Regions from separate parts of the Kineococcus aurantiacus genome, predicted to be linked through region 2. Evidence: predicted binding sites of a transcription regulator. Region 2 holds the regulator's gene; the other holds the start of a gene.

Region 1 (6,390 bases), 1.9 Mb from region 2:
CTGGCGACCCCGCTGTCCGACGGGGTGGTGAACGTGGACCTGCGCACCGGGCTGGTCACCGTGGACCTGGCCGCCCTGCTCAGCGGGTCCGGCGGCCTCAACGGGCGGGCGCCCGACACGCAGCTGCTGCTGACCGGGCTGACCACCGTCCCGGCGCGGGTGACGGCGCTGCTCACGGCCTGGCAGGCGCAGGTGCAGCAGCGCCTGACCGCCACCCTGAACGCCGCGGCCGTCGAGCTGCGCACCACCGTCGCCCCCCTGGGCCTGGGGCCGACCAGGGCCGTGGTCGTCACCTCGACCCTGGGTGAGCTGGCGCAGGGCCGGGGCACCGTCGGCGTCGACGGGGCGGTCGCGTCCGGCGCCCTGCTGACCACCGTGGCCACGCCCCTGCTGGCGGCCCTGGGGACGGTGGTCACCACGACCCTGTTCGCGACCCCCGGGGGTGCCGTGCCCGGCCTCGTCGCCGCGCTCACCCCCGTGGTCGCCGCCGCGGGACCGGCGCTGACCCCCGTGGTGACGGCGCTGACCTCGGTGCTGACCCTGACCGTCAACGCGCAGGACTCCCCGACCGGCGGGACGCACCGGGTCAGCGCCCTGCGCGTGGGGGTCCTGGCCCCCGCCCCCACCGACCTGCGCCTGGCCACCGCCGTCGTGGGGCCGGTCACCCCGCTCACGCCCTGAGGACCGGGCCGCCCCGGCCCGTCGCACCCGCCGGTCACACTGGCCGGGTGGTCGAGGCGGTCGAGGTGGTCGAGGTGGTCGGGGCCCCCGGGGTGCCCGGGGTGGCGGACGTGCGGGCCGGGCTGCGGCGGCTGGGGACGGTCCCCGCGCTCGGCCTGGTCGTCGTGCCCGGCGGCCTGGGCCTGGCCGTCCCCGGCCACCGCTGGGCCGTCGCCACCGACGACCCCGCCGGCGTCCTGGCCGACCTGGAGGCCGAGTTCGCGCCCCGCTGGACCTGGTGGTCGGCGGCCGGTGCCGCGGGCCGCGCCGGCGACGTCCACCTCGCCCGCTGCCACGACCTCGCGGCCGTGCACCGCGTGCTGGGCGGCGGCGCGCGGGAGGACCCCGGCGCGGTGTGGGCCGCGGCCCACGGGCTCCCCGCTCCCCCGCCGCCGTCCCGGCGTCCCGACGCCGCGCACGGGACCGCGACGCTGGACCTCGACGGGGCGGCCGCGGCCGACGAGCCCGTGACCGGCGCGGGTCAGGTGTCCCCCACGTGGGCCGACGGCCGCGCCTTCGACGTGGACCCGCCGCAGCGCCTCGACCGCGCCGCGCGGTGGGCCGGGCTCGCCCTCGACGTGGCGGCGGCGCAGTCGCGGGCCCTGGCCGCGCTGCCCGACCACCGCCCGCAGCCGGCCGGCCCCCCGCTGCCCGTCCAGACCGGGTACGCCGAGTCGGCGGCGGCGCTGCTGGCGGTGGAGCTGTCCCGCACGGGCCTGCCGCTGGACCGCGCGACGGCCGAGGCGATCGTCGGCGCGGCCGTCGGGCCCCGCCCGGCGACCCCGGCCGAGGAGCGGCGCGCCCGGGCCGCCCGCGACGAGGCCGTGCGCCGGCACCTCGGCGACCAGCACGGCGACCGCCACGGCGACCACCGCGGCGACCTGGACCTGCGCAACCCCGCCCAGGTCCTCGCCGCGCTGCGCGGCCTGGGTTTCGACGTGCCCGACACGCGCGCGCACCGCCTCGAGGCGTTCCGCGACGCCCACCCCGCCGTGGCCGCGCTCCTGCTGTGGCGCAAGGCCGAACGGCTGGCGACGACCTACGGGTACTCGTGGCTGGACGAGCACGTGGGCCGCGACGGGCGGCTGCGCGGGGGGTGGTCGGCGGCCGACGCCGCCGCCGGGCGCATGACGGCGCAGGCCGGGCTGCACAACCTGCCCGCCGAGCTGCGGCCGGCGGTCGCGGCCGAACCGGGCCACGTCCTCGTGCGCGCCGACCTGGGCCAGGTGGAACCGCGCGTGCTGGCGGTGGTCTCCGGCGACCCCGGGCTGGTGGCGGCCACGCACGCCGACGACCTGTACGCCCCCGTCGCGGCGGCCCTGGCCGCGGACCGGCCGACCGCGAAGGTCGCCGTCCTGGCCGCGATGTACGGGCAGACCTCGGGGGCGGCCGGGGAGGCGCTGCGGCGCATGGAACGCGCCTACCCGCGCGCGCTGGCCCACCTGCGGGCGGCCGAGGAGGCCGGGCGGGCCGGGCGCGACGTGCGCACGTACGGCGGGCGGCTCGTGCGGGTCCCCGCCCCCGCCCCCGGCGAGACCGGCACCGCGACGACCGCGCGCGGCCGGTTCGCCCGCAACGCCGTCGTGCAGGGCGCGGCCGCGGAACTGTTCAAGGCGTGGGCCGCGACGGTGCGCGCGGGCCTGGCCGGGTCCGGGGGCCGGATCGTGCTGTGCCTGCACGACGAACTCCTCCTGCACGTCCCGGCCGCCCACGCCCAGCGCGCCGCGGGGCTCCTGGAGGTCGCGCTGACGCGGACCGCGGACCGGTGGGCGGCCGGTTCGGGGGTGCGTTTCGTCGCCGACGTGAGCGTCGTGCAGCGCTGGTCGGAGGCGAAGTGAACGGGGTTCCCGGGCCTGGCCGAAACCCTCGGGAACCTCTTGCACTCGACGGACGGGAGTGCTAAATCAATGTCTGGGCACCGGCCCGGCCCGGTGACCCAGGTTGGAGCGCATCGTCTCTCGCACAACGGAGGTGGTTGCCATGCTGATGCGCACTGATCCCTTCCGGGAACTCGACCGACTCACCCAGCAGGTCCTGGGGACCACGGCCCGGCCGGCCGTCATGGCGATGGACGCCTGGCGCACCGGTGACGAGTTCGTCGTCGAGTTCGACCTCCCCGGCGTCGACCCGGCCAGCGTGGAACTCGACGTGGAACGCAACGTCCTGACCGTCCGCGCCCAGCGCCCCGTGCACGAGGGCACCGAGGAGATGATCGCCGCCGAGCGCCCGCGCGGGGTGTTCAGCCGCCAGCTCATCCTCGGGGACAACCTCGACACGGAGAAGATCAGCGCGGCCTACCACGCGGGTGTCCTGACCCTGCGGGTCCCGGTGGCCGAGAGGGCCAAACCCCGGCGCATCGCCGTCGAGACCCACGACAGCCCGCAGGCCATCGGTTCCTGACGGCGGCCGGAGTGGAACTCCTGCTCCAGGAGCCGGGTCGACGACCGGACGAACCCCCCGGGGAGGTCCCGGACGAGACCGAGGCGGAGTTCTGGGCGATCGTGTCCGGACTGCTCGACGTGGGCACGGCGCTCGCCCCTCCCCCACCCGGGCCGCGTCCGGCCCCCGCCGGGGGAACCGCCGCCGACCAGGACACCGACCGACGACCGACCGGCCGGGAGCGGGCCCCTCCGCGGGGGCGGGGCCCCGGCCGGTCCCGGCGCACGACTCTGAAGGCACCCCACGAGCACCCCGGCGGACGCCGGTGAGGGAGGAGGACGATCGACCGGTACGACCTCCACGCGCACGGACGGGTCCCGGGGCGGCACGACGGCCGCCCGGGACCCGTTCAGCGCGGACCGGACGTCAGGAGCGGGCCCCTCGCCCGGGCGGGGTCACTGCCCCCCGAACGCCGTGACCTGCTCGGCCGCGAAGTCGCCGAACGACCACGGCTGCCCCGTCGCCTCCAGCACCGACCACCACAGGTCCCCGTGCGGGTCGACCTGGTTGCGGTCCGAGACGGCCAGGGCGATCGGGATGTGCACGAACCGGCGGCGCCAGCGCCCCACGACCATGTTGGTCCGCCCGGCCATGGCCGCGTGGACGGCCGCGTGCGCCAACCGGATGCAGTACACCGCGTCGTACGGGTTCGCCGGGACGCTGCGGATGACGTAGCTGGGGTCGATGTAGCGCATGTTGAGCTCGAGGTCGTGCGCGGCGAAGTCGTCCGTGATCGCCTGCCGCAGCAGGCGACCGACGTCCTGCAGCCGCTTGTTGCCCGAGGCGTCCTTGAGCGAGGCGGCCGCGTCGGCGGGGTCGAACAGCTCCTGCCCGGCCCCCTCGGCGGCCACGACCAGCGCGTGCCCCTGGGTCGCGACCTTCTCCCGCAGCCGCTGCAGGAAACCCCCCGGCCCGTCGAGGGTGAAGGGCACCTCGGGGATGAGGACGAAGTCGGCGTCGTTCTGGGCGAGGGCGGCGTAGCAGGCGATGAACCCGGAGTGCCGCCCCATGAGCTTGACGATGCTCACCCCGTTGGGCGCCGTCCGCGCCTCGACCTTGGCCGACCGGATGGAGCGGGAGGCCTCGCTGAACGCCGACTGGAAGCCGAAGCTCTGGTCGATGAACGGGATGTCGTTGTCGATGGTCTTCGGGATGCCGACCACGGCGATCTTCAGGTCGCGCGCCTTGATCTCGGCGGAGATCTTCTGCGCCCCGCGCATGGTGCCGTCGCCGCCGATGACGAACAGGACGGAGATGCCCATCCGCTCCAGGCAGTCGACGACCTCGGCGGCGTCCTGCTGGCCGCGCGAGGTGCCCAGGATGGTGCCGCCCTCGCCGTCGATGCCGCTGACCGACTCGGGCGTGAGGTCGACGACGTCGTGGCCGTAGCGCGGCACGAAACCCTGGTAGCCGTTCTTGAACCCGTAGATGCGCCGCACGCCGTAGTGGGTGGTCAGTTCCGAGACCAGGCCCCGGATGACGTTGTTGATGCCCGGGCACAGCCCGCCGCACGTGACGATCCCGACGCGCGTCTTGGAGGGGTCGAAGAAGATCTTCTTGCGCGGGCCGGTGGGCTCCAGGCTCGGCAGGTCCTCCAGGTCGCCCTCGCGCCGGGACACCTTCGAGAGGGTGTCGTCGAACAGGACGCGGTCGGTCTCCTCGATGTAGTGCTGGGTCGTGCGCCGGGCCTGCAGCCGCGGCGCCAGCGGGGAGTCGACGGTGCAGGGGCCCAGCGTCTCGACGGTGAAGTCGATGGGCTCACGGCTCGCGGGGCGGTCGGTCGGCTCGGCCATGAGCGCGCGGTCCTCTCCATGCGGGGGCAGGCGAGCCCCCATCATCGGACAGGGCCGTGACGCCGATCACCCCGGGGTCGCGGCGGGGGCCGCGCCGCAGTCGACGCGCGGACCGGGCCGGCACTGCCTAGCGTCGTGGCCATGGCCAACGACCTGTACACCGGGACCGTCACCGCCCGCGAGGGCTCGGTGAGCTCGGACGACGGAGCCCTCACCCTCGACGTGCACGAACCCCGCGAGCTGCAGGGGGCGGGGGCAGCCACCAACCCCGAGCAGCTCATGGCGGCCGCCCTCGGCTCGTGCCTGCTGGAGTCGCTGCGGATCGCCGCGACCAGCGCGGGCGGCAGCACGCAGGGCGCCGCGGTGGAGTCGCGGGTCACCCTCAGCAGCGCGGACGGGCCCGGCTACACCGCCCGGTACGCGCTGAGCGTGACGCTGCCGGACGCCGGCGGGGACGCCTCGTCGGTGCTGGAGCAGGCGCTGTCCATCTGCCCGTTCACCAAGACCCTCGACGCGAGCACCCTGGAGGTCCAGCTCGCCTGAGCCCGGCCCGGCCGGGGGCCCTCAGGGACGGGGGCCCTCCCGGTCGGCCAGCCGCTGCAGCATGGCGTTGTACTCGGCGAGGTCGGCGTCGCCGTCGCGCGCGGCCTTGCGGTCGCGGCGGCGGTTCTCCCGGTCGTCCGAGCGCGCCCAGCCGATGGCGACCCCCAGGACGAGGACGAGGGTGGGGACCTCACCGATCCCCCAGGCGATGTCGCCGCCCTCCTGCTGGTTCGCCAGGAGCTGCGAGGCCGGGGTGAAGACCGCGAACCAGTCGGCGGCGAGCAGCCGGGTGCCCTGCATGAGCGCGACGCCGAAGAACGCGTGGAAGGCCATCGTGGCCAGCAGCAGGATGAGCCGCATCGGGTAGGCGGGGCGGTGGCCGCCGGGGTCGACGCCGATGAGGGCGGAGGAGAACAGGTACCCCGTGCCCAGGAAGTGGACCATCATCAGCTCGTGCCCCACGTGGGTGCGCAGCGCGAGCTCGAACAGCGGCGAGTAGTAGAAGACGATGAGGGAGCCGGCGAAGAGCACGGCGGCCACGAGGGGGTGGCCGACGACGCCGAGGTAGCGGGAGTGCACGACCTCGAGCAGCCACTCGCGCAGGCCGCGGGAGTGGTCCCGGCGGGCCGGCAGGGTCCGCAGCGCGAGCGTGACGGGGGCCCCGAGCACGAGCATCGGCGGGATCGCCATGGTCAGCAGCATGTGCTGGAGCATGTGCATGCTGAAGGTGAGGCGGCCGTACGCGGCGGGGCCGCCGCTGGTGACGAACAGCAGCAGCAGGCAGCCCAGGACCCACCAGACCGTGCGGCCCACGGGCCAGGAGTCGCCCCGGGCCCGCAGCCGGCGGACCCCGAGCAGGTAGGCGACCAGCGCGATCCCCGCCACGCCGATCCAC
Region 2 (6,390 bases):
CCCCGCCCGGCGCGTCCCACGGGCCCCTCGCGAAACATCTCCGCTTGGATGTCAACCGTGACCCTGCGTGACTCGTCTACACGGTGTGATGGTGATGGAGGAGCGTGGGGTCGTGTCTGACGACCCGCGCTCGTGGTCGGCCGACGAGGCCGTCAGCGCGCTGTACGCGGCGCACTGGCGGCGTCTGGTCGCGCTCGTGACCTCGCTCATGGGCGAGTCCGCGAGCGCCGAGGAGGTCGTCGCCGACGCCTTCGTCGCCCTGCACCGGCGGTGGGACCGCCTGGCGGACAAGGGGTCCGCCGTGGCGTACCTGCGCACGAGCGTGGTCAACGGGGCCCGGGACGCGCTGCGGCACCGGGTGGTGGCCGACCGCGGGCGGCCGCTGCCGGACCCGGCCCCGGACGGCCCCGAGGAGCACGCCGTGCGGGCCAGCGAGCACCGGACGGTGCTCGCGGCGCTGGACGGGCTGCCCGCCCGGCAGCGCGAGGTCCTGGTGCTGCGGTACCAGGGCGAGATGTCCGAGCAGGACATCGCCGACACCCTCGGCATCAGCCGGGGTGCGGTCAAGACGCACGCGCACCGCGGGCTGTCCGCGTTGCGCGAGGTGATGAGCCGGGAGGAGCGGCAGTGACCGAGGACACCCCGTTGGGTCCGCTGCCGGACCCCGACGGCGACGACGAGCTCAGCCCCACCGCGCGGCAGCTGCGCGACGCGCTGGCCGCACGCGCGGCCGGGGCCCGACCTGCCGACCGTCTCGAGGAGATCCGCATGACCAGCCGTTCCAACCGTCGTCGCTCGCGCGCCTGGGTCGCGGTCGCGGGGGCCGCCGCCGTCGTCGTCGTGGGGGGCGGGGGCTACGCCCTGACCCAGCGCGACGGGGGCGACGTGACGACGGTCGCGGCGTCCACCTCGCCGTCCCCCAGCGCGTCGGCGTCCTCGGCGTCCCCGGCGTCCCCGGCGACGTCGGCCGCCTCCTCGGCGCCGGAGGAGACCCCGGCTCCGGACGGCACCTCGCCGGCGCCGCGGGGGACCCCGCGGTCCACCCCGGCGGGGTCGGTCGCGACGTCGGCGCCGGCCGGTGCGGCGCTGCCCTCGGGGTCGGCCACCGTCCCGGTGTACTGGCTGGGCGGGTCCTCCCCGAAGCTGTTCCGCGAGTACGTGCGGGCCGGGGACGCGGGCGCGGACGACGCCACGCGGGCGCTGCGGGCCATGCTGGCCGGCGGGCCGGGCGACCCGGACTACACGAGCCCCTGGTCGGCGGACCCGACCGCCACGGTCACCTCCACCGGGGGTCGGCTGGTCGTGGACCTGGCGGCGTCGGCCGCCGCCGGCCGGGCCGCGGACGCCACCGCGGCGGTGCAGCAGCTCGTCTACACGGTGACGGCGGCGGCGGGGTCGAGCGACCCGGTGGAGATCCGCGTCGACGGGCGGCCGGAGCCCACGCTGTTCGGGGAGGCCGTGGCGCGCACGGTGGCGCGGGCCCCGCAGGCCGACGTGCAGGCCCCGGCGTGGATCACGGGTGTCACGCCCGGGTCGGGCTCGGTGACCGTCACCGGGGTCGGGACGGCGTTCGAGGGCACGCTGCTGTACACGATCACCGACGCCTCGGGGGCCGAGGTGGCGCGGGAGGCGGTGCAGGCGGGGGCGAACGGGACGTTCGACGACTTCTCGTTCACCGCGCAGGTCGGGCCGGGCACGTACACCGTCGCGGTGGTCGCGCCGGACGAGTCCGGCGGCGAGGGCGCGACCCCGCTGGCCGACACCAAGGGGTTCACCGTCTCCTGAGCGGTTCGCGCGCGCGGTCACCGCGGGCGCCCCGGTGGGGCGCGCGGTGACCGCGCGCCCCACCGCGCGCAGTGGGCCTCAGCGGCCGGAGAGCCGGTCGCGCAGCTTGGAGAACACGCCCTGGTGGGCGGGGGCGAGCTTGCCGGCGGGGCGCACCTCGCCGCGCAGCTCGGCCAGCCGCCGCAGGAGCTCCTCCTGCTCGTCGTCGAGCTCGCGCGGGGTGACGACGTCGAGGGTGACGACGAGGTCGCCGCGGCCCTGGGCGCGCAGGTGCTCGGCGCCCTTCTGCTTCAGGACCACCGTCTCCCCCGCCTGGGTGCCGGGGCGCACGTCGACGTCCTCGCTGCCGTCGAGGGTCTCCAGCGGGACCGTGGCGCCCAGGGCCGCCGCGGTCATCGGCACCTGCAGCGTGCAGTGCAGGTCGTCGCCGGAGCGGGAGAACACCGGGTGCGGGCGTTCGTGGATCTCGACGTAGAGGTCGCCGGGCGGGCCGCCGGCGGTGCCGACCTCGCCCTGGGAGGCGAGCTGGATGCGGGTGCCGGTGTCGACGCCGGCGGGGATGCGGATCGTCAGGGGACGACGGGCGCGGACGCGGCCCTCCCCGGAGCACTCCAGGCACGGGGAGGGCAGGACGGTCCCGAAGCCGCGGCAGGTGGGGCAGGCCTGGGTGGTCATGACCTGGCCGAGCAGCGAGCGGACGACCCGCTGGACCGACCCCTGGCCGTGGCAGATGTCGCACGTCTGCGGGCTGGTGCCGGGCTGGCAGCACGAGCCCTTGCACGTGGGGCACAGGATCGCGGTGTCGACCTGGATGGAGCGCTCGCCCCCGAACGCGGCCTCGGCGAGGTCGACGTCGACGCGGATGAGGGCGTCCTGGCCGCGCTGGGTGCGGCTGGCGGGCCCGGCGCCGCGCCCACCGGCGCCGCCCTGCCCGAAGAAGGCGTCCATGATGTCGGAGAACCCGAACCCGGCGCCGAAGCCGCCGGCGGCGCCGCCGGGCATCGAGCCGCCGCGGTCGTAGGCGGACCGCTTGTCCGGGTTGGACAGCGTCTCGTAGGCCTGGGAGACCTCCTTGAACTGCTCCCCCGCGTCGGGGTTCACGTCCGGGTGGAGCTTGCGCGCCAGCTTGCGGTAGGCGCGCTTGATCTCCTCCGTCGAGGCGTCCTTCGAGACGCCGAGGACGTCGTAGTAGTCGCTCACGAGGTCGGGGTTCTCCTGTCGGTTCCGGTCACTGGGCCAGGATGCGCGAGACGTAGCGGGACACCGCGCGCACCGCGGCCATCGTCGTCGGGTAGTCCATCCGGGTGGGGCCGAGGACGCCGAGGCGGGCCAGCTCGCCGTCGGAGCCGTAGCCGCTGGTCACCACGGACGTGCCGTCGAGGCCGAGGTGCAGGTTCTCGGCGCCGATGCGCACGGTCAGGGCACCGCGCTCGCGCGCGGGGTCCTCGGTCATCTCCTGGACCAGCCGGAGCAGCACGACGTGCTCCTCGAGGGCTTCCAGGACGCTGCCGAGGGAGGTCGCCAGGTCGGGCCCGGACTTGACCAGGTTGGAGGTCCCGGCGAGGACGACGCGCTCCTCCAGGGAGGCGGTCAGGCAGTCCCCCAGGGCCGCGGCGACCTCGGCGGCGATGGCGAGGTCGGTGGCGGGGGTCTGCTGGACGAGGTCGGTGAGGGCGTCGCGGGCCTCGCGCAGCCGCTTGCCGGCGACGGAGGCGTTGACGCGGGTGCGCAGCGCCGCCAGGGAGACCCCCAGGGACTCCACGTCGACGGCGGAGCGGACGTCCAGGACGCGCTGCTCGACGCGGCCGGAGTCGGTGATGAGCACCAGCAGCGCGCTGCGGCCGCCGACGCCGACGAGCTCGACGTGCCGGACGGTGGCGCGCGTCAGCGACGGGTACTGCACGACGGCGGCCTGGCGGGTGATCTGCGCGAGCAGCCGGACGGTGCGGTCGACGACGTCGTCGAGGTCGTCGGCGCCGTGCAGGAAGGCCTCGATGGCCCGCTTCTCGGCCGGGCTCATGGGTTTGACGTTGGCGAGCCGGTCGACGAACAGCCGGTAGCCCTTGTCGGTGGGGATGCGGCCGGCGCTGGTGTGGGGCTGGGTGATGTACCCCTCCTCCTCCAGCACGGCCATGTCGTTGCGGATGGTGGCGGGTGAGACGCCGAGCTGGTGGCGCTCGACGAGGGTCTTGGAGCCGACGGGCTCGTGGCTGGAGACGTAGTCCTCGACGATGGCGCGCAGCACGGCGAGCCGGCGGTCGTCGCTCATCGGTCCCCCTTCTGCTGGCACTCCTCACCGGTGAGTGCCAAGTCTAAGTGCTGCCGCGCCCGCCGCGCCTCCCCCGCCGGGCCCGCGCGCGTCGTTAGCGTGCCCCGGTGACCCGCTACGACGACCGCTACGGCGCCGACGTGCTCTCGGCCGACCCCCACGCCCGCTCCCACCCCAAGCCGGTGCACCGGGACGAGCCGGCGGTGCGGGGCCTGGTCGTGGAGGACGTCGACACGGGCTGGGTCGGGGCCGTGGTGCGCGTGGAGAAGAGCGGCGGGGTGCACGTCGTCGTCCTGGAGGACGCGAAGGGGAGGACCCGCACCTTCCCGCTGGGGTCGGGCTTCTGGGTCGAGGGGCAGCCCGTGCGGCTGGTCGCCCCGAAGGCCGCGGGGCCGGTCCAGCCGACGCGGACCGCGTCGGGGTCGGTCGCGGTGGCCGGCGCGGGCGCCCGCACGGCCCGCGCCTCGCGCATCCTCGTCGAGGGCCGGCACGACGCCGAGCTGGTCGAGAAGGTCTGGGGCGACGACCTGCGCGTCGAGGGGATCGTCGTGGAGATGCTCGACGGCGTCGACGACCTCGACGCCGCGATCCGGTCCCACGCGCCGCGGCCGGGCCGCCGGATCGGCGTGCTCGTGGACCACCTGGTGCCGGGGTCGAAGGAGTCGCGGATCGTCGCGAAGGTCGGCGCGAACCCGCACGTGCTCGTCGTGGGGCACCCGTTCATCGACGTCTGGCAGTCGGTGCGGCCGCAGCGGCTGGGCTGGACGCGGTGGCCGACGGTCCCGCGCGGGCAGGACTGGAAGCACGGCGTCCTCGCCGAGCTCGGCTGGCCGCACGCCACCCAGGCCGACGTCGCCCACGGCTGGAAGCGGATCCTGGGGACGGTGCGCACCTACGCCGACCTCGAACCGGCGCTGCTGGGCCGGGTGGAGGAACTCGTCGACTTCGTGACCGCCGACCTGGCCGACCGCTGAGGGGTCCGGCGGAGCGCCGGGGAACCTGGCGGATCGCGGCGGGAAGGGTCAGGATCGAGCCGTGAGCCAGCCCCCGCAACCGCCCCCGCACCGCGCACCGGTGCCCCTGTCGCCGTCGGACGAGCGGATGTGGGGGATGTTCGGGCACCTGTCCGCGATCGCGGCGAGCTTCGTGACGCTGCCGTTCCTGGGCCCGCTGGTCGTCTTCCTGGTCTTCAAGGACCGCAGCCCGTTCGTGCGCGGCCACAGCGCCGAGGCGCTGAACATGACGATCTCGCTGGTGCTCTACGAGATCGTGCTGAGCGTCGTCCTGGCGGTCCTGACCCTGGTGACGTTCGGGCTGGGGTCGCCGCTGTTCGCCCTGCTGGGCGTGCCGGCGCTGGTGGCGCTGGTCCTGGCGGTCGTCGCCGCGGTCACGGCCAACCAGGGTCGCGTCTACCGGTACCCGCTGATCATCCGCCTGGTGCGCTGACCGCGCGCAGGTCCGCGACCGGGTCGGCCCCCACCGGCGCCAGCGCGACCGTGGTGACCCCCGCGCGCTCGTAGTCGTCCAGCCGGGCGCGCACGGAGGCCGCCGACCCGACGAGGGTCGTCGCGGCCAGCAGGTCCTGCGGGACCCGCTGGGCCGCCTCGGCCCGGCGGCCGGCGAGGTAGAGGTCCTGGACCTCGTCGACGGCGGCGCCGAAGCCGAGCCGGCGGCCGAGGTCGGCGTAGAAGTTCTGCTCCCGCGAGCCCATCCCGCCCAGGTACAGCGCGAGGAGGTCGCGGACGGGCCGCTCGGCCTCGGCGCGGGCCGGGCCGCTCGCGCCGGTCACGACGAGCGGGACGGTCGCGGTCACCTCGAACCCCTCCACCGGCCGGTCCCGCCGGGCGAACCCGGCCCGCAACCGGTCGAAGGACCCGGTGGAGTCCTCCGGGACGAGGAAGGACGGCAGCCAGCCGTCGGCGACCTCCCCGGCGAGCTCGACGTTGCGCGGTCCCACCGCGGCCAGGTGGACGGGCAGGTCCGGCCGCGGGGTGGGCTGCATGAGCCGCAGCGGGATCCCCGGGCCATCGGGCAGCGGCAGCTGCAGGTGCCGGCCGTCGAACCGGGACTCCCCGCGCGCCAGCAACTGCCGCACGACGGCCACGTACTCGCGGGTGCGGGCCAGCGGCCGGGAGAACGACTGCCCGTACCAGCCCTCGGCGACCTGCGGCCCGGAGACGCCCAGGCCCAGCCGGAACCGGCCGCCGGAGAGCCCGTCGAGCGTCGCGGCCGTCATGGCGGTCGAGGCCGCGGCGCGCGCGGGGACCTGCAGGACGGCCGAGCCCAGGCCGATGCGGGTGGTCTGGGCGGCCAGCCAGCCCAGGACGCTGACGGCG

The links. The regulator HrcA, encoded in region 2, represses chaperone genes, less so after heat shock. The targets are predictions, from matches to a motif close to GNTNGCACTCGGNNNNNCCGAGTGCNANC.
Region 1: a site for HrcA is predicted at 2,596-2,624, ahead of BJ968_RS13020 (Hsp20/alpha crystallin family protein). Genes of this name have one in related genera too.

What each region holds. Positions count from the first base shown of each region.
Region 1 covers NZ_JACCBB010000001.1:2,696,547-2,702,936, reverse strand. The annotation lists gene BJ968_RS13030 (choice-of-anchor G family protein) at 1-681, shown strand, start outside; gene BJ968_RS13025 (DNA polymerase) at 729-2,558, shown strand; gene BJ968_RS13020 (Hsp20/alpha crystallin family protein) at 2,701-3,120, shown strand; gene BJ968_RS13015 (ATP-dependent 6-phosphofructokinase) at 3,555-4,952, opposite strand; gene BJ968_RS13010 (OsmC family protein) at 5,094-5,495, shown strand; gene BJ968_RS13005 (cytochrome c oxidase assembly protein) at 5,517-6,390, opposite strand, start outside.
Region 2 covers NZ_JACCBB010000001.1:811,436-817,825, forward strand. The annotation lists gene BJ968_RS03900 (RNA polymerase sigma factor) at 113-631, shown strand; gene BJ968_RS25450 (Gmad2 immunoglobulin-like domain-containing protein) at 628-1,785, shown strand; gene dnaJ (molecular chaperone DnaJ) at 1,864-2,985, opposite strand; gene hrcA (heat-inducible transcriptional repressor HrcA) at 3,014-4,054, opposite strand; gene BJ968_RS03920 (DUF3097 family protein) at 4,162-5,028, shown strand; gene BJ968_RS03925 (magnetosome magnetite crystal formation protein family) at 5,090-5,500, shown strand; gene BJ968_RS03930 (LLM class F420-dependent oxidoreductase) at 5,481-6,390, opposite strand, start outside.